Regions from separate parts of the Rossellomorea sp. ABR4_012 genome, predicted to be linked through region 1. Evidence: a T-box and tRNA genes for the amino acid it is inferred to sense, from the RefSeq annotation. Region 1 holds a T-box; the other holds one or more tRNA genes.
What was found. The T-box of region 1 lies ahead of ACXAFV_RS17145 (tryptophan--tRNA ligase). A T-box ahead of a tRNA ligase gene usually reads a tRNA of that ligase, here a tRNA-Trp.
Positions count from the first base shown of each region.

Region 2: it has a tRNA-Trp gene. The T-box ahead of ACXAFV_RS17145 (tryptophan--tRNA ligase) is inferred to sense a tRNA for this amino acid. The anticodon was not compared.

Region 1 is NZ_JBSWVK010000004.1:208,724-223,778, reverse strand. Features, by position in the region: gene ACXAFV_RS17195 (spore germination protein) at 1-99, shown strand, start outside; gene ACXAFV_RS17190 (Ger(x)C family spore germination protein) at 96-1,247, shown strand; gene ACXAFV_RS17185 (hypothetical protein) at 1,459-1,755, shown strand; gene coaW (type II pantothenate kinase) at 1,752-2,573, shown strand; gene ACXAFV_RS17175 (SCO family protein) at 2,663-3,259, shown strand; gene selB (selenocysteine-specific translation elongation factor) at 3,593-5,473, shown strand; gene ACXAFV_RS17165 (VanZ family protein) at 5,576-6,148, shown strand; gene ACXAFV_RS17160 (GNAT family N-acetyltransferase) at 6,372-7,298, shown strand; gene ACXAFV_RS17155 (NUDIX hydrolase) at 7,349-7,984, shown strand; gene ACXAFV_RS17150 (metal-dependent hydrolase) at 8,066-8,692, shown strand; T-box leader at 8,747-8,991, shown strand; gene ACXAFV_RS17145 (tryptophan--tRNA ligase) at 9,042-10,037, shown strand; SAM riboswitch class I at 10,166-10,268, shown strand; gene ACXAFV_RS17140 (methionine biosynthesis PLP-dependent protein) at 10,360-11,481, shown strand; gene metC (cystathionine beta-lyase) at 11,474-12,658, shown strand; gene ACXAFV_RS17130 (bifunctional homocysteine S-methyltransferase/methylenetetrahydrofolate reductase) at 12,688-14,538, shown strand; gene metH (methionine synthase) at 14,519-15,055, shown strand, end outside.
Region 2 is NZ_JBSWVK010000001.1:749,322-764,376, forward strand. Features, by position in the region: gene ACXAFV_RS03745 (alpha/beta fold hydrolase) at 1-808, opposite strand, end outside; gene ACXAFV_RS03750 (FAD-binding oxidoreductase) at 936-2,300, opposite strand; gene ACXAFV_RS03755 (GntR family transcriptional regulator) at 2,643-3,299, shown strand; gene ACXAFV_RS03760 (TRAP transporter substrate-binding protein) at 3,296-4,309, shown strand; gene ACXAFV_RS03765 (TRAP transporter small permease) at 4,378-4,869, shown strand; gene ACXAFV_RS03770 (TRAP transporter large permease) at 4,866-6,149, shown strand; gene ACXAFV_RS03775 (aminotransferase class I/II-fold pyridoxal phosphate-dependent enzyme) at 6,180-7,361, shown strand; gene ACXAFV_RS03780 (M20/M25/M40 family metallo-hydrolase) at 7,358-8,962, shown strand; gene ACXAFV_RS03785 (LysM peptidoglycan-binding domain-containing protein) at 9,182-10,249, opposite strand; gene galE (UDP-glucose 4-epimerase GalE) at 10,578-11,573, shown strand; tRNA gene ACXAFV_RS03795 (tRNA-Val) at 11,783-11,858, shown strand; tRNA gene ACXAFV_RS03800 (tRNA-Ser) at 12,017-12,109, shown strand; tRNA gene ACXAFV_RS03805 (tRNA-Tyr) at 12,129-12,209, shown strand; tRNA gene ACXAFV_RS03810 (tRNA-Trp) at 12,312-12,385, shown strand; tRNA gene ACXAFV_RS03815 (tRNA-Gly) at 12,391-12,464, shown strand; gene ACXAFV_RS03820 (ATP-binding protein) at 12,794-13,996, shown strand; gene ACXAFV_RS03825 (hypothetical protein) at 14,478-15,055, shown strand, end outside.

The DNA of each region.
Region 1 (15,055 bases):
CTTCGTGCATTTATCAAGTTACCACTTAAATTTTATAAGGAGCGTACGAAATCGACCAGTCCGTCAGACTCTACAAGAAAGGGGAATGAAAAATCGTGACCTATAGCACAATCAAGATCTGTATCATTTTTTCATTACTTTTTTTGTCAGGCTGTTCGGGAATCAAAAATATTCAGGACTTGACATATATTGTGACGATCGGTATGGACTATGATCCTGATGATGATGAGTACACAGTTTATCTGCAAGGCTTGAACTTTATTAATGTGGCTAAACAAGAAACCAGACCTACGGAAACAGTACCGACATTGGTTGGTACGGCAACTGGTAAAACGATGAATCTGGCTGTAAAAAAGTTGTACAGGCTTTCCAGGCCGCCTTTATTCTTTGGGCATACAAAAGCGCTCGTGTTATCAAAAAATGTGATGGAATATAAATTCAAGGAAGTACTGGAGGAAGTAGGGAGAAACCGCTCGTTGAGACCCAACCTTTTACTATTCACGACCGATCAAAATATAAAGGAAATCATGCAAACCAAAGGCTTATTTGGTTATCCACCTGTTTATACGGTTTTGTTGACTGAAGAACATATTGAAGCCAGTCTGGATGATATAGGTCCAGTCAGCTTGATGTCTTTCTTAAGAAGTTATTATGAGCCGATGGGATCTGCAACCATTCCTATACTGACAATCAATCATGATGCATGGGAAACGGATGCCCCAAACCCTTCACTTCTGCTAAATGGTTTCAGCTTGTTTCAGAATTCTTCATACAAAGGAACTCTTCCATCCAAGGAGTCAATATTGGTTGACTGGCTCCTCCATAAAAGGAACCAAATAGACTATGGTCTTTATATGGAAGATGAATTAAACGCTACGTTTAAATTAACCTCACAAAAACCGAAAGTGAAATACAGCAAGGGCTCCTCTAAACCCGCCTTCACTCTTGATGTGAATGTAGAAGCGGAGCTCTTGGAAAAGGTAAAGGATGCTCCTTATGAGAAGGTGAAAAGCTCATTGGAGGATTCAATCAAAAAGGAAATTCAATCTGTATATAATATCGGGATTGAAAAGAAGGTGGATTTACTGAATGTCGGGGAGAAATACTACAGGTTCAAGTCTGGTCAATACAAGGAACTCAAGGAAGGGGATTCATTTTATCTTAGTAAAGATTCTTTAGAAAAGATCAATGTTAACGTGAGTATTTCCCATTATAACGCTTACCGGTTTGAAAAAGACATTAGATAATCCCATGTCATGTAATTATTTTTTCGCAGTTGATAGGCAAATTTTTCTTCACTCTTACTTCAATACGAAAAACCGTATTAGATCATGAATGTTTTTCTTGTCATCCATATAGTAATATTGAAATTACCTGACTTTTCTATTTTCACTTTAAAATTCCAATCGGATTTATTATGATAAAGACACCAAGACTTAAGCAAAGCGGGTGATATCCATGAAAATAAGTATCTACATTTTACTATTATTAATTTCAGCTGCAGTCGCAATCGGATGGAGCTGGAAGAGGCTATTGGATTTCAATAGTTACAAAAAGCCTTTCTTAGAAGGGGTTGCGCTTCAATTTTTCTTCCTGCTTTTAGCCTCCATATGGTGGCTGTTAACTGAGGATTTTTCAAAGGGAATCATGGGTGTATTTTATTATCTTATAGCATTCCTGATCATCATGGTGATCCATGGGTATATACTTCACTATCTATTCTCGAAAAAGAAGTTGAAAGAAGAAGCAGAATGAAGTCTATCGGTATCGATGCAGGAGGAACACTCACTAAGGTTGTGTATGAAGAGAATGGAAGATTTCATTATAAATCGTATAACAGTAATGATTTACTTTCTGTGATAAAATGGCTGGAATTCACTGCACCTCATGCGGTATTGTTTGTAACTGGAGGCAAGGCCGGGAAAATCAAATCACTGCGTCCAGATTGTACTGTGTACCCTGAGTTTAAAGCAGTTGAAGAAGGGACAAGACGGCTTCTAAAAGACAAAAAACAAAAGTTAGACCGATTTATTCTAGTGAACATCGGAACAGGGACCTCTTTTTTTAAAGTCGACCATAGTGATTTCACTCGTGTACTTGGAAGCGGCATAGGCGGAGGGATGTTCATGGGACTTGGTGCCAACTTGACAGGTGTGAAGGAGTTTACTGAATTGGTGGAGTTATCTGCAAACGGCCGGCGGGAATCTGTAGACTTGATGGTGAACGAGATTTATGAAGGTCAGGAGACACCTGTTCCTGAATATTTGACAGCTGCTAATTTTGCCAAATACCCAGATGGTAAGACCGGTAAAGAGGATGTATTGCGATCATTGACCAATATGATGGCTGAAACGATCGTTTTACTGGCGCATCAGCTTTCACTGACACATAATACAAAATCAATTGTGTTTATCGGCAGTACCCTCAGTGGAAACACACCTCTAAAAGAAGATTTGTCACAATTCAAGATGCTGCTTGATTTTCATCCCATCTTTATTGAAAATGGAGCTTTTTCAGGCAGTCTAGGGGCATTGAGCCTTGGGTTGAACGATCAGGGTGAAGTCACAGAATAGTCATGGAAATCCAAGAGAAGCTCATTGTCTTTTCCTTATCTTTCTACTAACATAGAATGAGAATAGTAGTGAAAGCGGAGGAGATTGAAGTGTCTAAATTGAAAACACTGACAGTAGTGATGACTCTTGTCGGTATTCTCCTTGCGGGTTGCAGCAATAGTGACTTCCAAGCAGAAACGAATTATGAAATATCAGACTTCACTTATACCAACCAAAACAATGAAAAAGTGAGTTTGAAGGATTTAGAGGGAAAAGTGTGGATTGCAGATTTTATCTTTACGAACTGTGAAACTGTCTGTCCCCCGATGACGTTCAACCTGACCAAGCTTCAAGAAGAGCTTAAGAAAGAAGGGGTAGAGGATTACAAGATTGTGTCCTTCAGTGTAGACCCTGAAAATGATAAGCCACAGGTCTTAAAAGACTATCTTTCAAATTATGAAGCAGATACAAGCAAGTGGGAATTATTGACCGGTTATCAATTTGATGAAATCAAAGAATTTGCGGAACATTCGTTCAAAACGATCGTTGCGAAAGATCCCAATTCCGATCAAGTCATCCATCAAACGAGCTTTTTCCTGGTCAATCAAGAAGGTGTGGTAGTTAAGAATTACAGCGGTAACAGCGATGTTCCTTACGATGAAATCACGGCAGACATGAAGACACTAATTAAAGAAGGTTCAAATTAATATTGGAAATCGAGAATGGTCGAGATGAATCAAGCTTCAGGAAAATCCAAAACAGCTTGATTCTCTTGGCTATTTTTTATTCTAAATTAGGAATATGGTAAAGTTAGAATAGTAATTCAATTATTTAAGTAGGTGAAAAAAATTCGAAAAACAAAAGGAATCTTTATCTTTGATTGTGTAATCACCGTTGTCATACTGATTTGGACAATAAAGTCTTTCTCAGAAGGGGAAAACGTGAAAGCCATGCTGTTCATAGCATGTTTTGCCTTGATGACGGGAGTATTGTTTACACACTATAAACGAAGGAACTCGTAGCGGAAGCAGGTGAGAAGGATGCATAAACGGTTTTATACGGTCGGTATGGCCGGCCATATTGATCATGGTAAGACTACGCTTACTAAAGCGCTCACCAATATCGACACTGATCGGCTAAAAGAGGAAAAGGAAAGGCAGATTTCAATAGAACTCGGATTTGCCCCTCTATACCAAGAAGAGGACATTCAGATTTCCATCATTGATGTACCTGGGCATGAGCGTTTTATCAGAAAAATGATTGCTGGAGTAGGGGGGATAGATCTTGTTGTACTGGTTGTAGCGGCAGACGAAGGGATAATGCCGCAAACCCGTGAGCATGTGGATATCCTTTCTCTCCTTGGTATCTCACATGGTATTGTGGCACTTACAAAACTTTCAAATGTGGATGCTGACTTGAGAGAGCTTGCAAAAGAGGAAGTAGTTGAAGAACTTAAAGGTTCACCTTTTGAAAACGCACCATTAATGATGGTTGATAGTGTATCAGGGGAAGGTACCCAAGAATTAAAGGAATTAATCATACGTTATATAGAAGATATACCGGTCAGGAGTGCAGAAGGCGAATTCCGTTTGCCGATCGATCAAGTTTTTACCTTGAAAGGGCAAGGCACGATTGTAAGGGGTACAATATACGAGGGGACGATCTCGACAGGAACAGACGTTACCATTCTTCCACAAGGGATTCAAGCGAAAGCAAGACAAATCCAAGTCCATGGATTGAATACCAGGCAAGGATTTGCAGGACAACGGACAGCCATCAATTTAGCAGGGGTTAATTATCAACATGTGGAGCGCGGGAACGCATTGGTTTCCACTTCCAACTTTTCTGTAACGGACACGGTCGATGTTTCACTGGACATCCTTGGTGGAATCGAGCACGCTCTTAAACAGCGAATGGAAGTCAAGGTGCATACAGGAACTTCAGAGGTAATGGGTAAACTTATATTCTTCGACCGCAATAGCGTAGAACAAAAAGAAGAATCCATCCTTTGTCAGATTCGATTAAACGATAAGATCGTTGTAAAACGCGGTGATCGATTAATTATAAGGAGACCAACACCTGTAGAAACTTTAGGCGGAGGGTGGATCATTAATCCAAACGGAGGAAGATACAGGTTCGGCAGCGAGACGATTTCAAAGCTGCAATCGTTAAAGGAAGGGACACCGGAAGATAGAATCCTAAAGCTTCTTCAAAAGAATAAGAGCCTGTCCAAAGAATGCATTCTTAAAGAAGCATCCGTCAGCCTGAACGAACTTAACGAAATGTTGAAGCAGCAAGAGTGGATAGAGTTACGCTCAAACAGTATAACCCACAGCAGTATTGTTGAGGGCTGTAAAAAGATGATTATGAATGTTCTTCGTTCTTATCATGAAAGTCATTCCCTCGAAAAAGGAATCAACAAGGGGGAAATGGAGCCCTTGCTTCATCCTTTTACTGATATTGTCATTCAGTATAGTATCGACAGGTTACTACAACAGAAAGAAATATCAAAGGAGAACGGAGTCCTTCGTATGGAGGAGTTTGCACCGAGCCTTCCTCCTCAATGGGAAAAAAGATGTTTGCAGCTTCTTCATTCGATGGGGCGAGATGGGCTGAATGTAAAAACGATGGAAGACTATTTTCAAGAGGCTGGTATACATGAATCATTAAGGCAAAACTTCTATCATTTCTTTGTACAGGAGAAGTGGATCGTAGCGTTGGATGGTAAATACGCTTATACTCATGAAAACTACGTGCAAGCAATCGAACTGTTGATGAACCATACGGACCACACTTTTAACATAGCACAAGCGAAAAAGGCCCTGGGCTTATCGCGAAAATACATGATTCCTTTTTTAGAAAGACTGGATAAAGAAGGATATACAGTCAGAATTAAAGAAGAGAGGAAATGGATTTTTTAAGAAGAATAACAGGGATATGTTTTCTTTCCGGGAATTGTGGTATAAATGTACTCATACAATTGTATATCTTAGTATACGAGGTAAGAAAGTAGGAGACGTACGATGCAGGAATTATGGAGCGCATTTGGATGGGTGATCCCCATACTTGCACTGGTTACCATTACTTCTATCCTAGCCGTCTCCATATGGAAAAAGAAAAGAGGTAAGGGAAGGTGGATGAACCTCCTTCCTGTTTTATTGCTTTCGATTTCCATTGGCGGTATATGCTTGATCACCCTCACACCATTTATTGGTGACGGAGGAATGAACGGCGGGGTTAAAGGCCATACCAACATGGAGCCTTTCTCCAATCTGAAACTGAACCTTCTCTATCGGAATCATTTAGAAGTGCCGATCCGTAACTTATTAGCCAATGTTTTTCTATTTGTGCCATTCGCTTTCTTTTCAAGCTGGTGGATGCGCCACCAAAGAGCGATCCTTTTGAAGGTGACGTTTCTTGGGGCACTCTTTTCATTCTTTATCGAATTGACTCAATATTTTCTTCCTTTAGGAAGGTCAACAGATATTGATGATTGGCTGATGAATACATTGGGATCGCTTCTAGGCGGCATTTTATTCATCATAGGGGGCTTCATGTACAGAGTGTTGAAGTTAAATGGTAAATTAAATAGATGATAGAAGTCAGAGAGCATATACCTAACGGAGGGTTGGGTTTATGCTCTCTTTTTTATTCACTTTTCCTATGTTTTCTTGTTCTTTATTCATGAAATTCAAGTACAAAGGTGTTTCATTCCTGTAATCGGTGGGACTTACATGGTCGATTTAGAAAAGAGCCTTGTATGTGTTGTTAGAAAATTATGTTAATATTGAAAGGATATCAGTTCAAAGGAGAACATACATGGAAATAACAATAGAGAAGGCATCCCTTGGAGATGCTTCATTATTAACTGAAATAAAGAGAATATCGTTTGATGAAGAGGCTGTTAGATGGCTGGATAATGAAAAGTACGCAGTGGATTACAACATACAGCCGCCTGGATACGCTTCTGTCGAAAAGAACAAGTATATGATACGTGAATTGGAAGTTTACAAGATTTTAGTTGAGGAACAGATAGCTGGGGGAATCATCGTCACCCTTTCAGGTACATCTTACGGAAGAATAGATCGCATTTTCATACACCCTGACTTTCAGGGGAAAGGCATTGGAACCAGGGTGATTGAATTGATTGAGACAGAATTTCCGGACGTGAGAATATGGAATCTTGAAACATCTGTGAGGCAAAAAAACAATCACCGCTTTTACGAAAAAGCCGGCTATCAGACAACATTTAAATCTGAAGACGAATATTGCTACGAGAAGAGGATAGAAATGAACGTAGAAGACAAGAGCCTCTTAATGGAAAAGGACCTTTCCGGAAGGCTTTACGAACAATGTGATTTGAGTCACTCTGAGTGCTATGGGGTGAGCTTTGAAGAAAGTTCGATCAGTAATAGTAATCTGATGGGTAGTCACGTGAATAATTGTAATGTGAGTGAAGGGAAATTTCAAAATATCAATTTTACTCATTCTTTATTCGCAGATTTAAATCTTTCAAATAGCCAATTTGCCCATGTGACACTTGGTGCCGTTCACTTTTGTGATACTGATTTGGGTAAAGGAGGAAATTCCTTGAGCTTTGAAAGGTGTGAACTTCAAGGGACCAGGTTCTCTAACTGCAATTTGAAGGGTGTTTCTATTCAGGGCAGTGACGTATCTGGGATGAAGATTGATAATATTCCTGTGGAAGAACTCATAGATGCATATTGGAGGCTTCGTAATACATAGTGTGTCAGAGTTTCAAAGTTATCGATTACCATGTAGAAGGAGACGGGTAAATGAACGAAGAAAAATTATCTATCTTTGATAGAGATTACAATAGATTAGGAGAGAGTACGAGATCTAAAGTCCATGAAAAAGGGTACTGGCATGAAACGTTCCACTGCTGGCTGGCTCATCATGATGAAAACAGAGGGGAAGACTATATTTATTTTCAAATGAGGAGTGATCGAAAGAAAGATTACCCCGGCCTTTTGGATATCACAGCTGCTGGCCATATTTTGTCACATGAATGGATTGAAGATGGTGTAAGGGAGATTCAAGAAGAATTGGGGCTGGACATTGGATTCAATGACCTCACTTTTGTTGGCGTCATTAAAGAAGAGTTGAAAGGCGGAGGTATTTTAGATCGTGAGCTAGCGAATGTATATTTATTTACAAAGCCAGTCACTTTTGAAAGTTTTACTCTTCAAGTGGATGAATTATCAGGAATCTTTCGTACGACTCTGCGAAACTTTGAACAGCTAATATTCAATGAAACAGCTGAAGTCAGTTCAGAAGGATTTACTATTAATGAACATTCAGAAAAGGAATACATCAAGAGAAACATTTCATTAAAGGATTTTGTAGCCCATCCAATTTCATATTTTCATGAAATTATATATAGAGTAAAAATGGAGCTTCTGGAAAAATAATTCAAGTTTCCCATGTTCATTTCACATTAAATCCTCTATCATAGTAAATTCAGTATTGTATATAGAATTAGGAGGAGAGTTGTGAACGGAACAGCACATATGGCAGCGGGGGCAGCTGCAGGATTTATCACAGCCAACTCAATGGGATCGGACCTGAGCACGACAGCCGTACTTGTGACAGTCGGTGGAATTTCCGGGTTGATGCCGGACATGGATATCGATGGCAAGCTCAGTAATAAGGTTACCTTTTCACCGAAGATGATTCGGGCCGTGGCTCAAGTAATTGGTTTTATGATGATGGTGTACAGTTTTCTGGAAGAGCAAGGAAGGAAACAATGGATAGGTATGGGGTACGGCATCGGTATCTTACTGCTTTCAACGGTGATTACCCAGAGAAGGATGCTGACCTTTACAGGAATCGGGGTGATTGCAGCTGGCTGGCATCTTAATGAAATATGGTTATGGCTGCTCGGAATTTACATAGTAATCGCTTCAATCGTTTCACATCGGAGTTATACCCATTCCCTGCTTGGATTGATTTTTTTCGGATTCATAGCAAAATACTTCGAATCTTCGCTGATGATTGAAGGTATTTTTGAAGCATGTATGCTAGGATATGTCAGTCACTTAGTCGGAGATATGAAATTCCTTCCTTTTAACAAAAGAGGAGTTAAATTATTTCTCCCTATAACTTCAAAAGAAATCTAAAAATACATTGACCAAATTTTTCTTCTGCTATAAAATATTGGAAACAAACAAATAACATGTGCAATGATGAAGAAAAGTAAGCTGTTGAAACACCTCAGAGAGCTGATGGCCGGTGAGAATCAGTGTGTGAAAATAGTTGAATGGGCTTCTGAGCATCCAGACTGAAAGTGAAAGTAGGTTTTGGCGGAAAGTCTCACCGATACAAGGGACAATGTATCGAGGAAGGATCCTCTGTACAGCTAAGTGCGTTCACGGCTGTGAACGAATGAAGGTGGCACCACGGGTTTCCCGTCCTTTTTTGGACTGGAAGCCCTTTTTGTGTTTAAAGAAAATGGGAGGAATGAAAGTGATGAAAAAGCAAGTATTAACAGGGATCAAACCCACAGGCAGGGTGCACCTGGGGAATTATATCGGTGCGATAAAACCAGCACTTGAACTGGCTGGAAACGAAACCTATCAGCCTGCTTATTTTGTAGCGGATTATCATGGACTTACGAAAATACACGACAATGAAGAAATGAACCAGCTCAGCCGGGGAATTGCAGCAACATGGTTAGCGTTGGGGCTCGATTCGGAAAAAGCAATCTTCTACAGGCAATCAGATGTTCCAGAGATTTTTGAATTAAGCTGGATTTTAGCATGTTTTTCTCCCAAAGGATTGATGAACCGGGCTCATGCCTATAAATCCATTGTCGAGGAAAATGGCCACACAGGAAGAGAAGCGGACACAGGCGTAAATATGGGGTTATATACGTATCCGATTTTGATGGCTGCGGATATTCTTCTTTTCAAAACCGAGATTGTCCCTGTCGGAAAGGATCAAATACAGCATGTTGAAATCGCAAGGGATATCGCTGAAAGTTTCAATCATACTTATGGCGAAACATTCACGATGCCTCAATATGCCATTGAAAAAAAAACCTCCGTGCTTCCTGGGTTGGATGGACGCAAGATGAGTAAAAGCTATAACAATACCATTCCGTTATTCGAGGAGCCGAAAAAGCTGCAAAAGTTGATCAATAAGATCAAGACGGACTCCACCCCGCCTGAGGCACCGAAAGATCCGAATGAATCCATCATTTTTTCGTTATATAAAGAGTTTGCAACAGAAGTTCAAACAGAAGAAATGAGAAATCGTTTCCTAGCCGGGATCGGATGGGGCGAAGCGAAGAAAGAGCTTTTTGAAGCCATGAATTCCCGGTTGGAAGAGCCGCGTGAACTGTATAATGAACTAATGGCATCCCCTGCCAAACTGAATGAAATTTTAATGGCAGGGGCGGAAAAAGCAAGAAAGAAAACCAGACCGTTTTTGGAAGAAGTGAAAATAAAAATCGGCATACGATAACCCAATAGAAAAGTTAATGTATTTTTAAAAGTATTCATAATTTTCATTGACATTTAATAAAGTATGATGTAAGTTATGGGAAAGTTATTTTAGTAAAGTGATCAATGATTTCTATATAACCAAATAGATTCTTATCAAGAGAGGTAGAGGGACTGGCCCTATGACACCTCAGCAACCAGCCTTGGCATGGTGCTAATTCCAGCAAGTTGAATTCAACTTGGACGATAAGAGGGAGAATGATCGATGAAACCTTCTTATTTCAATAAGAAGGTTTTTTCTTTTATACCCTTTTCGTGTAATAAAAAGAAGAGGAGAGACAAAATTGAAAAAACATATCGATACAATTCTCGTTCAATCAGGAAATCGTACGGATGTGGGGACAGGAGCCATAAGCCCTGCCATTCACTTGTCAACAGCTTATCAGCACAAGGGCATCGGTCAATCGACGGGATTTGATTATTCGCGGACTGGAAATCCAACAAGGTCCATTTTAGAAGAGACACTCGCTCTGTTAGAAGAGGGAAAAAGAGCTTTTGCCTTCAGTTCAGGAATGGCAGCTATTCAAGCAGTTCTTAGTTTATTCTCTTCGGGAGACGAATTGATAGTTTCACAGGATTTATATGGAGGCAGCTATCGATTATTCTCGCAGTATGAAAATCAATACGGTATCAGGTTTCATTTCGTGAATACTCATGAAGAAAGTCGCATTGTAGAAAAGATAAATGAAAATACCAGAGCGATATTCCTTGAAACGCCAACCAATCCATTAATGAATGAAACCAGTATTTCAACAGTCTCCTCCATCGCTAAGGATAACGAGTTATGGATGATCGTTGATAACACTTTTTACACACCAATCCTGCAAAAGCCAATTGCAGAAGGTGCTGATATAGTCGTTCACAGTGCTACAAAATATTTAGGCGGTCACAATGACGTGCTCGCCGGAGTGGTCATCGTCAGTAACGAAGTATTGGGAGAGAGGCTCTATACCATTCAGAATTCGATCGGTGCCGTACTTTCACCTTTTGATTGCTGGCTGTTACTCCGCGGCATGAAAACACTTAGCATACGTATGGCCCAGCACGAAAAAAATGCAATTGAAATTGCAGAGTATCTGACGAATCATGATTGCGTTACTGATGTCCTTTATACCGGCAGAGGCGGGATGCTGTCTTTTCGGATTTCAAAGGAGGAATGGGTCGGAACTTTTCTTGAGAATTTAGAGGTCATTACGTTTGCTGAAAGTCTTGGCGGTGTTGAGAGTTTTATTACGTATCCTGCAACCCAGACTCATGCAGATATTCCTGAATGTGAAAGGAATAAACTCGGCATATGTAATCGTCTTTTGCGATTTTCGGTCGGTATTGAAAATGTGGAAGATATCATTTCAGATTTGGAGAATGTTTTCAATCAATTAAAAGGAGAGGTGCTTATAGATGAGTAAAAAAACATACTCACAGCAAACTTCCCTGCTTCATTCTCACGGATACGATGCACAAACTGGAGCGGTTTCTACCCCCCTCTATCACGCCACCACTTTTCATCAGAGTGATTTTGACCGGTTTGGATCATATGATTACAGCCGGTCTGGAAACCCAACCAGGGAAGCATTGGAAGACACGATTGCAGAACTTGAAGGCGGTGTAAAAGGATTTGCGTTTTCTTCAGGCATGGCAGCCATTTCTACGAGTTTCCTGTTGCTTTCCCAGGGGGAACATGTTCTCATTTCGGAAGAAGTGTATGGGGGCACCTATCGATTAATCACAGAGGTATTGAACCGATTTGGTATTCAGTATTCTTTTGTGGACATGAGGGATCTTCATGAGGTGGCCCGTTCGATCAGACCAAATACAAAAGTGATTTACATTGAAACCCCTTCAAATCCATTACTGAACATTACAGATATTGAAGGGATCGTAAAATTGGCAAAAGCCAATGAGTGCCTGACTTTTCTCGATAATACATTCATGACCCCTCTTCTGCAAAAGCCTTTATCACTTGGCATAGATGTAGTTTTGCATAGTGCAACCAAGTTTCTTGCAGGTCACAGTGATGTACTTGCCGGACTCGCAGTGACCGGTAACGAGAGAATTGCCCAGAGGCTTTCCTTCTTGCAAAATTCATTTGGTGCTGTTTTGGGACCGCAAGACAGCTGGCTCTTGATAAGAGGCCTCAAAACATTGCATGTCCGACTTAAGCAGTCATCGGAAAGCGCCTCTAAGATTGCCCGCTTTCTTGAAACGAGAGATGAAGTGGAAGAAGTGTTCTACCCAGGACTGAGCTATCATAAAGGGCATGAAATCCATGTTCGGCAGGCAAAAGGACCTGGTGCTGTCTTATCCTTTCGCTTAAAAGGTGAAGAAGAAGTCAGGAAATTGACTAAGCAGGTAGATATTCCGGTGTTTGCAGTGAGCTTAGGTGCAGTTGAATCCATTCTTTCATACCCGGCAAAAATGTCTCATGCCTCCATGCCGGAAAAGGAAAGAGAAAGACGCGGAATCACAGACGGTCTGCTGAGGTTATCAGTAGGGTTGGAGAACGCTGATGAACTTATTCAGGACCTTGAACACGGTTTGAATGCACTTAAAGATGATCCAATAATAAAAGTCATCAATTTATAACAGGGTTATTATTGAAAAGGAGGGATCGTGTGAAACCGCTCATACAATCTTTGAAAGATAGGATATTGATAGCAGACGGAGCCATGGGGACTCTCTTGTATTCATACGGGGTGGATCGATGCTTTGAAGAGTTGAATCTTTCACACCCTGATGAAGTCATGAAGGTCCACAGAGATTATATTGAAGCAGGAGCAGATATCATTCAGACCAACACCTATGGAGCCAATTACGAAAAACTTTCACGTTACGGTTTGGAGGATTCTGTTAAAGACATCAATACAGCAGCCGCCAGACTTTCTAAAAAGGCGGCAGGGGACCACACCTATGTTGTAGGGACCATTGGTGGAATCAGAGCGATCAAGCAAAATATTTCCATTGAGGAAATCAAAAGAAGCTTCCGGGAACAGCTGTACTGTTTGCTTCTTGAAGGGGTTGATGGCATCCTCCTTGAAACGTACTATGACTTTGAGGAATTGACGACAGTCCTTAAAATTGCAAAGCGTGAAACAGATCTTCCCATCATTGCTCAGGTATCGCTGCATGAAGCGGGAGTTCTTCAAAATGGAATGAAGATAAAAGATGCTCTTCATCAGCTGGAATTGCTCGGTGCAGATGTTGTAGGGATAAATTGCAGGATGGGTCCCTATCATATGGTTTCTTCCCTAGAAGAAGTGCCGATTCCTAAGAGATCTTTTCTATCCGTTTATCCAAATGCAAGTCTGCCGAATTATGAAGAGGGAAGATTCTATTATTCTGCTGAGCCGGAGTATTTTGGGAATATCAGCAATGAACTCCGGGAACAAGGTGCCAGGATCATAGGGGGGTGCTGCGGGACGACACCTGAGCATATCCGGTCTGTCTCAAAGAAATTAAAAAGCAGGGTGCCTGTGACTGAAAAGAAAGTGAAGACAAAAAAATCAGTACAACTGTCATCTCAGCCTTTAAAAGAAAAGCTCCTGCATCATAGAGTAAAAGAAAAGAAGACGGTAATTGTCGAACTGGACCCGCCGAAGCACCTTGATACAGATTTGTTCTTTAAGGGTGCTCAAGCTTTAAAGGATGAGGAGATTGATGCATTGACCCTTGCAGATAACCCATTGGCATCTCCGCGAGTCAGTAATGATGCAATCGGGACCATGGTAAAGGAACGATATGATCTTACACCATTGGTTCATATCACTTGCCGTGACCGAAATTTGATTGGTCTTCAATCCCATTTAATGGGTCTTCACACCTTGGGGATCCATAATATATTAGCCATTACAGGTGATCCTGCAAAGATAGGGGATTTCCCGGGAGCAGCATCCGTTTACGATCTATCAAGTTTGGAACTGATTGAATTAATCAAACAAAATAATGAAGGAATATCATTTTCCGGCAAGTCACTCAGGCAAAAGACACAATTTTCTGTCGGTGCTGCTTTCAATCCTAATTTCAGACACTTGGAAGCGTCTGTGAAACGTCTCGAGAGAAAAATAAATGCGGGAGCCGATTACTTCATTTCTCAGCCGGTATTTGGAGTCGAAGAAATGTTCCAAATCTATGAAGCTACCAAGCATTTAGATACGCCGATTTTCATTGGGATCATGCCTTTATTGAGTTCGAGGAATGCAGAGTTCCTTCACCATGAAGTTCCCGGCATCAAGGTGCCTGAGGAAACAAGAAAGAGAATGAAGGATGCAGGCACAGACCCCGTCCATACAAGGGCAGTGGGAATGGAAATTGCAAAGGAACTGTTGGACACTGCACTTACGTTGTTTAATGGAATTTATCTGATTACTCCATTTGTACGTTATGATATGAGTATTGAATTGCTTCGTCATATGAAAGAAAAAGCCGCCATAGAAAAGGAGGTTCCTTATGGCCAGCACATTATTTGAAGAGCAGCTTAGAAAGAAGATACTCGTCCTCGACGGGGCTATGGGAACGATGCTTCAGGAAGCCGGTTTAACTCCGGAAGATTTCGGTGGTGAGGAATTGGACGGGTGTAACGAACACCTTGTCCTCACTTCTCCGGAAGTCATTTACAATATTCACAGGGAATATCTGCGGGCAGGAGCGGATGTGATTGAAACGAATACATTCGGGGGTACTCCCGTTGTACTGGATGAATATGAAATAGGTTCCAAAGCATATGAAATAAATAAAACAGCAGCTGAAATAGCAAGAAAAGCGGCAAATTCCCTCTCGACTGACGAGTGGCCTAGGTTTGTAGCAGGATCAATGGGGCCGACAACAAAAACGTTATCGGTAACCGGGGGAATCAGTTTCGATGAATTAATTGAGAATTACCGCATACAGGCTAAGGGACTTCTGGATGGCGGAGTCGATGTTCTTTTACTCGAGACAAGCCAGGATGCGATGAATGTGAAAGCAGCTAACCTGGGTATACAGGCA
Region 2 (15,055 bases), on a different contig from region 1:
AAAATGACTCCACAACCTCATTAAACTTTTCACAATGCTCCCAAAACATGAGGTGTCCACCCAATACTTCCACAGACGCTTTAGGAGACAGATTGCTTAAACAAGAGGTAGCCGACTCTGCCCAGTGCTCGGCAACAACATATAGAGTTGGTACGGTATCACTGCTCTTAGCCGCCTCATCACGATAATCGGAGAAAAGCCCGGAAGAAAAAAGATTGGCGGCAATATAGTAAGGGGTCCTTAGTGACTGTTCGACGATCCATGCCAATTCTTCTTCTTTCAGCTCCCGCTGGACCATGACTCCCGTGGCGTAAGCAGATATGAAATCCCGCTGCCCTTTTGGGTTCCGAAGGTAGTTCGTGTAAGCCGCAGCCATGTCATCAAGCGGCCCTTCCACCCAATCCTTGTCTTGCTGAACGGATAAAGATTTTGGCGGCATATCAATCAAAACGACAGACTTGATGTCATCCGAACCGAATTGACGGATATACTCCCAAACCGTCAGGCAGCCGAATGACCAGCCGACAAGCGTGGGGTTCTCGACCTTTAATTGCTTCAATACCTTTTGCAGGTCCGTTCCATGCGTGACATAGTCATTTCCATGAAGCGTCATGGTTGACCGGCCGTGGCTTCTGGGATCAATCACGATTGTACGGTGAGTCTTTGAAAAGTGCTTTACCTGTTCGGAAAAGACTTCAGTCGTAAATGTAAATCCGGGAATGAATACAATAGGTTCACCGCTGCCGGTATCCTGGACATATAATTCGATTCCTGGTTCGACTTCAATGTATGTGCCGTGAGTGTTCATGGCTGTCCCCTCCTGAAATATGTGATTTTTCTAGAGTATATTCGCCATAACGTGGTTTCATATCGGAAATGTTGATGAGAAGTAGAAAACACCAAAGAACACCAAAGGGACAGGTCCCGTGGTATGCTCAGTAAAAAATCTTCCCCGGATTCAACAAACCATCCGGATCCAGCAGTTCCTTAAACGACTTCATCACTTCTAACGCCTCACCGTGCTCCATCTCCTGATACTTCATCTTCCCTAGGCCGACGCCATGTTCTCCAGTACAGGTGCCCCCAGCTTCTATAGCCTTTAAGATTAGTAGTTCATTGATCGTCTCCGATGCCTGCTTCTCGGTAGGGATGTTTGGATCATACACGATGATGGTATGGAAGTTCCCGTCTCCTACATGGCCGAAGACACTACCAAGCAGACCGCTTGCTTCAATCTGGCCGCGTGCAAAGTCGACCATGTCGGCAAGCTTTGACATGGGGACGCACACATCTGATCCCACTACTTCTTTTCCTTTCATATGACGGAAGGCGTATGCCAGTTCATGTCTTGCTTTCCATATCTCGGCCCGCTCGATGGATCCGCTTGCCCGCTCCCAGTTGCCGCAGCCCATGTCCTCCATTAGATCTTCTACAAATGCGGCTTCTTCTTCAGCGGATGTCCGTGTCCCCGCAAATTCAAAGAATAACGAATGCTGTTCTGGAAAGTGATAGTCGCCATACGCATTGACTTGTTTGATGCTGGGGGCATCGACGAGTTCCATCCGAAGCACGGGGATCCCGCTCGTGAGCACAGCTTGAGCTGCTGCGGCACATTGTTTCGGTGTATCGAATGTACAGCGTGCCGCAATGGTGTGTTCAGGGATGCCGTGAAGCTTCAAGGTAATTTCGGTGATGATGCCGAGCGTCCCTTCCGATCCTGTGAACAGCCCGTTTAAATGATATCCGCTGGATGATTTTTTTGCCGCGCTGCCGGTTTTGATCATCCTGCCGTCTGCCAGCACGACTTCAAGGTTTAATATCTGATCACGCATAGACCCGTATCGAACGGCTGTTGTTCCGCTCGCATTCGTCGCAGCCATGCCGCCGATCGTTGCATCTGCTCCCGGGTCAATGGGGAAATAGAGTCCTTGCCGGTTGATTTCCCGATTCAATTCAAGGCGTGTGATTCCTGGCTGGACTGTCACGGATAAATCTTCGGGGTTAAAGGAGATGACCTGTTTCATCCGGTCAAAATTCATGGAAATCCCCCTTGAAACCGGAATGGCCTGACCGTCAAGCCCCGATCCTGCTCCATATGGGGTGATCGTGAGCTTCCTTTCCCTTGCAAAATCCACGATGTCTTTGACCATTTGCGTCGTTTCCGGAAATACCACGGTTTCTGGCTGTACAGGATGGTGAAAGGATTCATCCTTGCTGTGCCGGAACAGTTCTCCTTCACTTGTACTTACCCGCTCGCTCCCTATCAGATCTTTCAGGTTCTCTATCCATGCAGTATTCATCCAGGTTCTCCCTCCGTTTTTAAAAAATTCTAAATTTTATATTTACAAATAGATTAGCATAAATTATCATAAATGTATACGGTATACCACCTTACATCTTTTCAGAAAAAACCCACCAAGAATATCTTTTCATCTAAGCAGACATCAAGAATAGCCCAATTCACAATGAAAGAATCTCACCAAGATATTTTCCCTATCAAATGAAAGACGCAATGAGTACCAAACTCTATCGACCAACTAAGAATAAACATACATAGTCAATTCATCTATTAATCTTTGGATTTACAAAAAACTTTTGTCCAGAGGGATTGCTGGGGAAGGGGAGGAAACAACTTGCAAAGGGTGATCAAAAAAGAAACGCTGGCTGAACAGGCTTTTAACCTGATCAAGAAAGACATCATATCAGGAAAGCTGGCACCGGCAGAGGAGCTTCCTGAAAAAAAGCTTGCTCAGGAACTCGGTATCAGCCGGACACCTGTCCGGGAGGCGCTGACAAGGCTTGCTGTGGAAGGTCTGGTAGTGTTATCCGACCAGAAGATAGCCACCGTCGCCTCATTTACAGAAGAAGATGCGATGCACTTTATGGAGATCCGGACACTTTTGGAGGTGTACAATCTAGAAGCGACTTTCCCATTAAAGGGTGAAGTGTTTGATGGGATAAGAGAAAACTTGGATGCTCAATTGAAAGCGATTACAGATGGGTGTTATGAAGAATTTATAGATCTGGACCGGGAATACCATTTATTATTGGCCAGTGAAAACCCTAATCCGAAGCTCAAAACGTTGATTCATACGGTCAATACAGGGGTGAACAGGGCGTTCCTGGTTCTGTCGAATACGCTGCAGTTAAGTGCCATGGAAGCATATGAAGAACACAGACGCATAGTGGAGTCACTGGAAAATGGAGTGATTGAAGAGGCGAAGATAGAGATGGCCCACCATATGAAGAATATCGCACGGAGAATAAAAGGCTATTACTTGGAGGAGGAAGAGAAATGAAAAAATATTTGATTTTATTATTGATGGCAGTTGTGATGATGGCAGCATGCGGACGTCCAAGCACTTCATCGGGGAGTGAAGGCGGAGACGAAACATACACGATCCGAATTGCTCACCTTGTACCTGAAGAGCAGTCCTCACACGTTGCCGCCGAGACGTTTAAAGAAAAGCTTGAAAAAGAATCGGATGGCCGTATCAAGGTTGAGCTATATCCAAATGGCCAGCTGTATGGTTCTGATCGTGAAGCAATCGAGGCGGTTCAATTGGGCAATATCGAAATGACGATTCCTGCTGTGGCGCCGCTTGCTTCTTTTAATGAAAAGTTCATGGTGTTCGACCTTCCATTCCTTTTCAACAACAATGAAGCGGCATATAAAGCGCTGGATGGTGAACTTGGTCAGGAGCTCATGAAGGATCTCGAAGAAAATAACATTAAGGGCCTTGTTTTTGGTGAAAATGGTTTCCGCCATATGTCGAATAACAAAGGACCGATTGAAAGTCCTGAAGACATAGAAGGCCAAAAGTTCAGAACGCTTGAAAACCCGCTTCATACTGATACATTCAAAGCATTTGGCGCGAATGCTTCACCATTTGCCTTCGGTGAACTGTACACGGCTTTGCAGCAAGGTACATATGACGCAATGGAGTGTCCGGTTTCGCTTTACTATACGAACAAGTTCTATGAAGTACAGGATTATTTATCAATGACTGGCCATGTGTACGCTGCAACGGCTCTGTTGATGAACAATGATTTCTATAATGAGCTGCCGGAAGATTTACAGAAGCTTGTGACTGAAGCATCCGAGGAGTACAGGGAAGAACAGCGCGGACTTGCTCAGAAACAGGACGTGGAGTTCCTGAAGAAGCTGAAGGAAAGCGGTATGGAGGTAAATGAATTAACGGATGAGCAGCGTGACAAATTCCGTGATGCAGCATCTTCTGTATATGACAAATACGTAGATCGCATTGGTCAGGATTTAGTGGACAAAGCATTGGAAGCGAACAACTAAGCATCGGCATGAAACAAGGGATCAAGGCTCACCTTGATTCCTTGCTTTTTTAGAAAGGAGCTTCTCAGATGAAAAAGAAATTCGATGTAATGGAAGAGACGATTCTTGTTTTGACGCTGGCCCTGATGGTGGCTCTCATTTTTGGTCAGGTAGTCGGGCGCTATGTGTTCTCTTCAGCACCGAGCTGGACAGAGGAGATGGCACGTTATATACATATTTTCCAGGTATGGATAGGGGCGAGCTACGCAGTGAAAAAGAGACAGCATATCCGTATCGAGAGTTTTATTGAGCTGTTTAAAGGGACAGCAAGAAAGGTGATTGAAACGGCTGCTCTGATTATATGGTTCCTGCTTGCCCTTTTTCTTGCCGTGTTTGGGACTCAACTTGTTCTCGCGAGCCTCCAAAACGGACAGGTCACACCTGCCATGCAGCTTCCGATGTGGATTCCTTTCCTAGCGATACCGATTGGAGGAGCGGGAATGGCGCTCCGGCTGCTGCAGCAATTGGTGACTATCTGGCGTAGTACTGATGATTCTCCTTCAGGGGAGGTGAGAGTATGACGATCGCCCTGTTATTTGGAACCCTCGCTGTTTGTTTACTGATCGGGGTCCCGATTGCCATCTCTCTAGGGGTATCGGCGCTTGTGGCGATTTACTTCGGATCCACATTGCCGCTCGATATCATCACCCAAAAAGCCTTTACGTCACTCGATTCCTTCCCGTTACTCGCGATTCCATTCTTTATGCTCGCTGGGATTCTGATGGGGAAGGGCGGCGTTTCACAAAGACTCTTGAATCTGGCAACGGCGATGGTTGGCTGGATGACTGGCGGGCTTTCGATGGTCACCATCGTGGCTTGTATGTTTTTTGCTGCGATTTCGGGATCTGGTCCTGCAACCGTAGCAGCCATAGGCGGCTTTATGATTCCGGCAATGGTTGCACGCAAATATGAAGGCGGCTTTGCATCGGCAGTGGCAGCTTCTGCAGGCTCAATCGGGGTCATCATCCCTCCGAGTATCCCATTTGTCTTATATGGGGTTATCGGGAGCGTATCGGTCGGCAGTATGTTCCTCGCAGGTATTATCCCTGGGATCCTTATCGGGGGAGGGCTGATGTTTACGGCCTATGTTATTTCACGAAAAAGGGGCTATAAGCCTGAAGAAGCAATGCCTTTTCGATTTAAGGATGTGTTGAAAGCAGCCAATGAAGCAAAATGGGCGTTACTGATTCCGGTCATCATTCTTGGCGGGATTTATGGAGGCGTATTTTCCCCGACTGAAGCTGCTGTAGTGGCTGTGGTCTATTCATTAGTGGTAGGCTTGTTCGTTTATAAAGAGCTGACATGGAAATCCGTATTTGAATGCTTCCGTGAGGCGGTTGTCATCAACGCTACTACGATGATTATCATAGGTCTCTCTGTTTCCTTTGCCTACTTTATGACTTTGGAACAGATTCCAACCAATATCTCTGACTTTTTGACCGAATTATCGACGAATCCGATCATTATTTTACTTGCGATTAACATCCTGTTATTGATTGTCGGGATGTTTATCGATACCATTTCTGCCCTGGTCGTGTTAACACCGATCCTGCTGCCGATTGTGACTGCCGTAGGGGTGGATCCGATTCATTTCGGGGTTATTCTGGTAGCCAACCTGGCAATCGGGTTTATTACGCCTCCTCTTGGCGTCAATCTATTTGTCGCATCAAGTGTGGGCGGTGTCAGGTTCGAAAAAATTGCATGGGCGATTGTTCCGTTCCTTGTTTCGATGTTTATCTGTCTTCTTGTTATTACATTCTTCCCGCCTCTGACCCTCTGGTTACCGGGATTAATGAAATAGTTTAGGTATGTGAAAGGTGTGTGAAAGGTTATGTCGTTATCAATAAATGCAGCAGCACAAGGGTTGGTCATTCCGGGGATACGACAATTCTCGAATCAGCTCGTTCTCTATCCGAATGCCATCAATTTGACCATAGGCCAGCCTGACTTTCCCACACCGGAAGCGGTGAAGGAAGCGGGGATCAGAGCGATAGCTTCAAATCAGACGATCTACTCGCATAATGCCGGCTTACTTGAGCTGCGAGAGGCCATCCGTCATTTTTTTGCCGAGTCATATGGACTTGATTATGATGCTGAAACGGAAATCGTTGTCACGACCGGTGCCAGTGAGGCGCTGGACTCTGTTTTCAGGACGATTTTGGAAGAGGGGGATGAGGTGATTCTGCCGGCGCCTCTTTATTCGGGCTACGAACCAATCATCAGGATGTGCGGGGCGAAGCCGGTTTATTTGGACACATCCCTCACTGGATTCAAGCCTTCTCCTGAAAAATTGGAAGCCTTGATCACTGAAAAAACCAAAGCGATTCTCTTTAATTATCCTTCGAATCCTACCGGGGTGGCTTTGAATAAAGAGGAGATGGACGAGCTGGCATCTCTGATTGCTAAGTATGATCTTTTCATCGTCTCGGATGAAATCTATAGTGAGAACACACTGGAAGGGGAGCATCATACCTTTGCCTCGTATGCTCAATTGAAGGAGCGGTTGTTTCTCATTCATGGTCTGTCCAAATCCCACTCCATGACGGGATGGAGAATCGGTTTTGTCCTTGGACCTGCCCCCATCATGGAGCATGTGGTGAAGGTCCATTTATACAATGGTGTCTGTGCATCGGTACCTGGCCAGTACGCGGCAATCGAGGCATTGACGAACAACAGGCATGTGCCGGCCCAGATGAATATCGCTTACAGGGAGAGGCGGAATTATGTTTACAGGCGTTTGAAGTTAATGGGCTTTGATGTCGTCATGCCTAAAGGAGCCTTTTATATTTTTCCTTCTATTAAACAGTTCAGCATGCCTTCGATGGAATTTGCGACACGGCTTTTAAGGGAAGCGGGGGTGGCTGTTGTACCCGGCAGCTCGTTTACTGAGTTTGGTGAAGGGTACATCCGGATTTCTTTTGCGTACAGCATGGAATTAATAAAGGAAGCGATGAACCGGCTGGAGGGCTGGCTGAATCAGGAGTTTTTTATGAATAAGGAGGTCATATCATGAGGCTTTGGGGGACACCTGATACGCTGAGGGCGCTGCTTTGTGAACTGGTCAGCTGGCATAGCCGGACGCTGACTGAGGGAGAGATCGAATTTCCGAAAAAAGTATGTGGGAAGATGGAGGGTGTTCCTTATTTCCGTGCTAATCCAACTCATCTTCACCTCGGGGATGCCGATTATGGAAGACAGTTTTTTTCGGCTCTATACAAGCATGAGAAAGCTGACAAGACCATCGTCCTGATCAGTCATTTTGATACGGTGAGTACGGAGGAATATGGGGAGATTGAAGCCCTTGCCTTTAACCCGGAGCAGTTGACCAAAGAGCTGGACAACTTCATAGATGAGCTGCACCCGGATGCACAGAATGATTTGAAATCAGGGAACTACTTATGGGGAAGAGGGACGATGGACATGAAGGCCGGATTGGCCATTCACATGGCAATCATTGAAAAAGCTGCGGCTGAAAGCTGGCCGGTCAACCTTGTCCTCTTGACTGTGCCTGATGAAGAAGTGAATTCCTCCGGGATGAGAGCGGCTGTCGTCCACTTGAATGAACTGAAGGAATCACATGGCCTCGACTATACATTGTTCTTAAATGGAGAACCGGTGTTTTCTCAAAATCCGACGGATACGTCTTATAATGTATATTCTGGAACCATCGGAAAGATTATGCCCTCTGCTCTGTTCTATGGAAGGGAAACGCATGTTGGAGAACCTCTGAGCGGTATGACATCACCTTTCATCGCTTCATTTCTTACCCGGAAGATGGAATGGAATCCCTTGTTTAAGGAGACCGATTTTGGTGAAGCTACCCCTTTGCCGGTGACTTTGCAGCAAGATGATTTGAGGTTGAATTATTCTGCGCAAACGCCGTTTGGAACCGTTGCTTTATACAATGTCTTCACAATGAAGAAGACGGCTGCGGATGTCATGAATGAATTTGAACAAGTCGCCTTGTCTGCAGCGGCTGAGTGCAACCAGTGGTACAGGGAACTGTGTGAACGGGAGGGGATTCCTTCTGTTGGTGAAGTTGGGGTGCTTCGGTATTCTGAACTGGAGTCCTATGCGGAGAAAAAGCTTGGCAGGGACTATATCGAAGCCCTCAAGCATGATATCGGCGGCCATGAAGGAGACGACAGGGAAAAGTCTTTCAAAATTGCCGATACGCTCATGATCAATTGCCAGGAGCTCGCACCCGCGATGGTCATCATGTTCACACCGCCTTATTATCCACCCGTGAATACATCCGAACATCCATTGGTGGAAGCGTGCGTCGATGCCGTGGTCAAGTCTGCGAAAGAACACTTTGATCTCCCGGTCGAACAGGTCCATTACTTCAACGGCATCTCGGACTTAAGCTATGTCAATTACAAAGACGAAAACAAAGGCTGGGCCGTTTATGAAAAAAATACCCCGGTGTGGAATACGACCTATTCCATCCCATTCGAAGAAATGCATAAGCTCGAAGGTCCGGTCTTAAATGTAGGACCTTTCGGTAAAGATGCGCACAAACGAACCGAACGGCTTCATATTGAAAGTGCATTTGTGAAAACGCCTGTTTTTGTGGAAGAGGTGATTAAGACTGTTATGGGGAGTGGGACGTAGGGGCAGGCTCCACCGTGAACAGATTTTCTAACAAAGATTAACATAGCAACGATGAGGTAATATAAAAGTGTACTGAATAGTTTATGAATAAGGGTATATAAATAATAAAGAAAGACACCTGCGGCTTTTGGCAGGTGTTTTTAGATAAGAGGAAATATAGTTCAGACGATTTCCTTTGGAATTGAATTCATGAAAGTAAAAAATATACGTTCATTCTGACTATTTTATCTTCAAGAGACTTCCCACATAAATTCGATCACTGATCAGATTATTTGATTTCTTCAACTTGCTGACTGATGTATTGTATCTTTTCGCGATAGAATAGAGGGTATCACCTACTTTTACCTTGTAGGTCGTGGTATTTGATTCAGCTGATCCTATGCTAGTAGAAGGAACTGTTTCAGAGCCTGACACCTTCAAGGTTTGTCCCGTGTAAATTCTGTCATTTTTCAGGTTGTTAAGCTTCTTCAGAGTGTTAACGGTTGTTTTATGCTTTTTTGCAATGAAATAAAGGGTGTCGCCTTTCTTTACTTTATAGGTCACTGTTTTTAAAGGAGCTTTGCTCTCATCTTTGGACGGTGTCGATGGAGTACCTGAAACCTTCAGCACTTGTCCTGTATAAATGCGGTCGCTCTTTAAGTTGTTCAATTTCTTCAGGCTGCTGACCGTTGTCTGGTATTTTTTTGCAATGGAATAAAGGGTGTCTCCACTTCTCACTTTGTATGTGTTTGTTTGTTCAGGTTTGGCTGGAGGGGTTTCTCCCAACAGGTAATACAAATCTTTGCTAAAGGTAACACGGTGTTTGGATTGGTAGCTCTTTGCAGTCTGCTTGAACAGGATCTCTTGCTGGGCTACACTGTCTTCCATATTACTAAGGGCTTTCTTGTAATCTTCTTCTGATAGGTCACCGTTATAATAGTCGATTGTGTCGATTTCAGAATTATATACTTCTATTAAACTATTATAAATATATTCATCCAGCTTCACGATAACGCTGTTAGACGCATTGACAGGAGCTTCTTTTTCTAAAGCTTCATCATAATAATCCATATATTCAGCGTAAACATCCATCATTTCACCTTCGGACTTTGCAGCATCGATCTTTTTCGTATAGCTTTCCAGCGTACGCAGGATGGCTGCGTAGTGAGAGGAAAACTTCTCCAACTCCAGCTGATAATTGATTGCTTGAGCGGCTTCCACCGAATAACCAGGATGAATCAGTGCGCTACTTGAAAATAATAGAGAGGTTGCCAAAACAGAAGCCGTTAATGTTTTCTTCGTGACCATGTTCATTCTCCTTCAAAAATATAAGTATAGGAAGTGATTCCTGATTTAATTATAATGACTTCCCATTAATTTGGGAATTACCTTAGACAGCGGTGGGGGAGAATATTTTTCGACAAAACTGGGGCCTCTTTTAGAGGGAATCGAAGATGATAAGACAACTATACACTCGTTCTCTAACTCTAAAAATTTGTGTTATAAGGCGAGAGATGTTTGTACGGTGGAAACTTCTGTACCGGAATTGCTACAAAGGTTTACTGATGGCTATATGGAGTTTATAATAAAAAAGATTGTGATTAGTAAATTAATTACCAAAAAGGGGACGTAACAAATGAATATACTAGTAACCGGCGGGGCTGGGTATATAGGCTCACATACATGTGTGGCTTTACTTCAAGCAGGTCATACGGTGGTAGTGGCCGATAATTTATGCAATAGTAAATTTGAAACAATAGATAATATTAAACAAATAACGAATAAGGAAGTCAAGTTCTATAATGTTGACGTGACAGATGAACACGCTGTTAACGATATTTTTGCAAGTAATAGTATTGATGGAGTCATCCATTTTGCAGGTCTGAAAGCAGTAGGAGAATCCGTAGAAATACCAATTGACTATTACTATAATAATATCGTCAGCACGATGGTCCTAACTAAGGCTTGCAAGGAATTCGGTGTAAATCGATTCGTGTTTAGTTCCTCGGCAACAGTGTACGGAGATAACGAGTCTCCATTTGTAGAGAACATGGAACTCATGCCGACCACAAACCCTTATGGTGAGACAAAAGCAATGAGTGAAAGGATTCTAACTGATATTGCTAAAGCAACCCCTGGTTTCTCAGTTGCTCTCCTTCGATATTTTAATCCTGTGGGAGCACATGAAAGCGGGTTAATTGGGGAAGCACCTAATGGAATCCCGAATAATCTGATGCCTTATGTTACTAAGGTAGCAAACGGGAAATTGGAGAAGTTGAGTATCTTTGGAAATGATTATCCTACAGTAGATGGTACAGGTGTCAGAGATTATATTCATGTATTAGACTTGGCTGATGGACATGTTGCAGCTCTGAATAACCTTAAGGAAGGTGCACATATTTATAACTTGGGCACTGGCCAAGGTACAAGTGTACTTGAGCTTATTAAAGCTTTTGAAGAAGCGAATGGAATTGAAATACCTTATGAAATTACAGATCGCAGACCTGGAGATATTGCTTCTTGTTATGCTGATACCACGAAAGCAAAGCGTGAATTAGGCTGGTCAGCAAAACGGGACATGATTGCCATGTGCAGGGATGCATGGAGATTTGAAAAGAACTTTAATAAGTAATGGGTAGTGTGAAGTACCTTACACAAGGTAGCTAGTTTGTGTAGGGTACTCTATAAATCTGTCTGATTAATGAAACACAAAATACATATTGATCATTATTCTAGAAGGAAAACTAATTAGAGGATATACTTTTTTATTCTTAGAGTTGACATTTTTTAAATGAATTGATAGATTAATATAGGTCGTCACATTTTAAAGACTGTATTTACGGAGGATTAGCTCAGCTGGGAGAGCATCTGCCTTACAAGCAGAGGGTCGGCGGTTCGATCCCGTCATCCTCCACCAAAGATTTTTACGAAGCGATAGTGGAGTAAAATATCTATCCTTAAACAATGCGCAGCGAAGCGGAGCATCTCTACGCATAAAGCTCAGCTAGCCATAACTGCGGCAACCAATAACATAAAGTTGCGCAGAAAACTCTGCTAGCAACAAACCAATCACACGGAGGAATACCCAAGTCCGGCTGAAGGGATCGGTCTTGAAAACCGACAGGGGTGTTAAAGCCCGCGGGGGTTCGAATCCCTCTTCCTCCGCCATATTTTTTCTTTCTCTCATGGAGGGGTAGCGAAGTGGCTAAACGCGGCGGACTGTAAATCCGCTCCTTCGGGTTCGGCAGTTCGAATCTGCCCCCCTCCATTTAGCTTTTTTACGAAGCGTCAGCGGAGTAAAAGAAGCCTCCTTAACCTTTCCGCAGCGAAGCGGTGCATTTACTCGGAGCGAAACGAAATCTTATTACGTAGGGGCATAGTTTAACGGTAGAACGAAGGTCTCCAAAACCTTTGGTGTGGGTTCGATTCCTACTGCCCCTGCCACAAATGCGGGTGTAGTTTAATGGTAAAACCTCAGCCTTCCAAGCTGATGTCGTGGGTTCGATTCCCATCACCCGCTCCAATAGTAATTTAAAAGGGTCAGTTCTTGTGTTTCTCACCATTTAGGAGAAAGCAGAAGAACGGACCTTTTTTAATTTGAAAGTAAAATGATCTGTATAAATAATGATACACTTTTATCAAATAGCTCTAATTTATTTAAACAAATGTTTGATTAACATTTCCTGTCCTATAGTATAAGCATGCTTCAAAATTAAACAGATGTTTAATAGATTATAAGAAGGACAGCGGACGTATCGCCTGGCCCTTGTTGACTATTTCGGATTTATGTAAGATAGTTACTATGACCTGTTACTGATCAGGAGATAAATAGTTTATTAGTAGGTGAAGGCAATGAGGGAATTTCAGCAAGGGATACAGAAAAGAAATTATTATATAATTGTTTCTATCATTATCGTCTTGATGGCAATGGGGGTCGTGGTTGATAACCCGGTGAATGAACGTTTTTTCATGCATGGAGCCATGGTGGTCATCGTATCCGTATGTCTGCTGATATACCCTGTGTATGAAACGACTTGGATAAGATATGCTACGGTCATTGCATCGACCGGTTATTTTTACAGCCTGTTTTTTTTATATCCGGAAACGTGGTCGGGATTTGTTTTATTATGTTTTGTTCCTGCATTGTCCATCCTCTTTTTTGATAAGTGGCTGTTTTATTTTTCGCTAGTATTAAATGCATGTTTTATTGGTTTAACATTTAGTTATATTGGGATTATTGATAAAGGAGAAGCTTACTCATACATTTACGAAGATATTGCTGGGAACTCTGTAAACTATATTGCGAGTCAGGTTATTCTTTATTTTATTTTTCATCTATCAAATGTACGGATTCAAAAACAGCGAATGTACTATGAGCAGGTGCAGCAGGCTGAACGGCTTAAGACGACTGGACAAATGGCAGCTGCGGTCGCACATGAAATCAGGAATCCACTTACTGTTGTAAAGGGATTTCTTCAATATTACAAGGGAGATCCTGAGCTGAATCAAAGTTTAAAACGGAATTTATCATTGATGATCGATGAGCTTCATACTGCGGAGCATGTGATCTCTCAGTTCCTGTCCATTGCCAAGCCGGATCAAGCGAAGAATATGGATTGGATCGATATGTCAACCGTATTAAATGATGTGACGGATCTGTTAATAATGTACGGTTTACTAAATGATAACAATATCGAGCTGTCGGTGGAGGATGATTGCTTGGTTATGGCTCATTCCATTGAACTCAAGCAGCTATTCGTCAATCTGATCAAAAATGCCCTTGAAGCCTCCCCAACCAGTGCAGCAGTCTCTGTAACGGCTAAGAAACAAAAAGATGAGGTAAGGATTCAAATATTAGACAACGGCAGAGGAATGACGCCAGAGGAAGTAAAAAGCTTAGGTACTCCTTTCTATTCATTAAAAAGCAAGGGGACTGGTCTTGGACTTATGATCTGTTATAACATTGTGGAAAAATACAATGGAACTATTCGCTTTGAAAGTACATCAGGAGTAGGGACAACTGTCACAGTATACTTCCCGCTCGCTGCTGAATAATATAATCGATTTTCAAAGAGCGCCTTCCTGTACAGAAGAAAGTACAGGAAGGCGCTCTTTTTCTAAACAAACGTTTGATTAATATCTACGTCTCTAATCTGCCCACTTATCATCTTCTTCCCATCCTTCGTTTCAATAAAAAACATGAATGACCCAACCGAGTAATATTTCAATCCATAACTATTTACCAAACTGAAGGAATAGACCTGGGACATAAGGGTGGGTCGTTGTCCCTGTTAAAGAACAGATTCTAAAGAGTATTTTTAATAAATGAACATTATAAGAAACATTTGGTTCATTATAAAAAACAAAATAGTATGATAAAAAGAGAAAAACTTAGTTACAGTTCGAAAAACGTTCTTTTTAACGAATAAATGACTGAATACAAGGTTTTTCAAATAATTAGTAATCCAATATACTCACATTATAAGTTCATTATAAAGAACAAAAACGAAAAACGAAATTAAGGGAATTGAAGTTTATGAAAATAGGTTTAAAGCAGTTATTTCCAAAATCTATACATAGCATCAACCGTTCATTGTTAAGAACGATTAGGGGAGGGAGACTTATTAGACACTCTCGAATAAGAAAATTTAAGAATAAATACCGGAGTGTTAGTATTTTCGCCCAGTTAGTTGCCATTTGGTACTTGACAATGTTTGCAGCTATACATTTCACCGGTAATACAGGAGCTGCTTTCAATGATGTTGAAACGATTGCTGAGACAATCTCGGCAGCAGAGGATTTTTGTAAGGATGCAAAAAAGGGCTCTGAATTCTGGCGGCAACGATGTAAAGATAATGCCGGCTTAGGAAACGGGCCTGAACCAGTAGACGAGGATACGGGTGAAGGAACAGATCCTGATAATCCGGGTCATAACAAAGATGAGTGTGACGATCTTACCAATGCTCCTTGCTCTGAAAATAGTAGAATAGCAGACTTAAAGAAAAACATATCTAATGACAGCATCCAACTAACCTGGAAGAATCCACAGAATAAAAAATTCAGTTCGGTTACTATTTATCGAAACGATGAACTTGTTGCTGAAAATATAAAAAA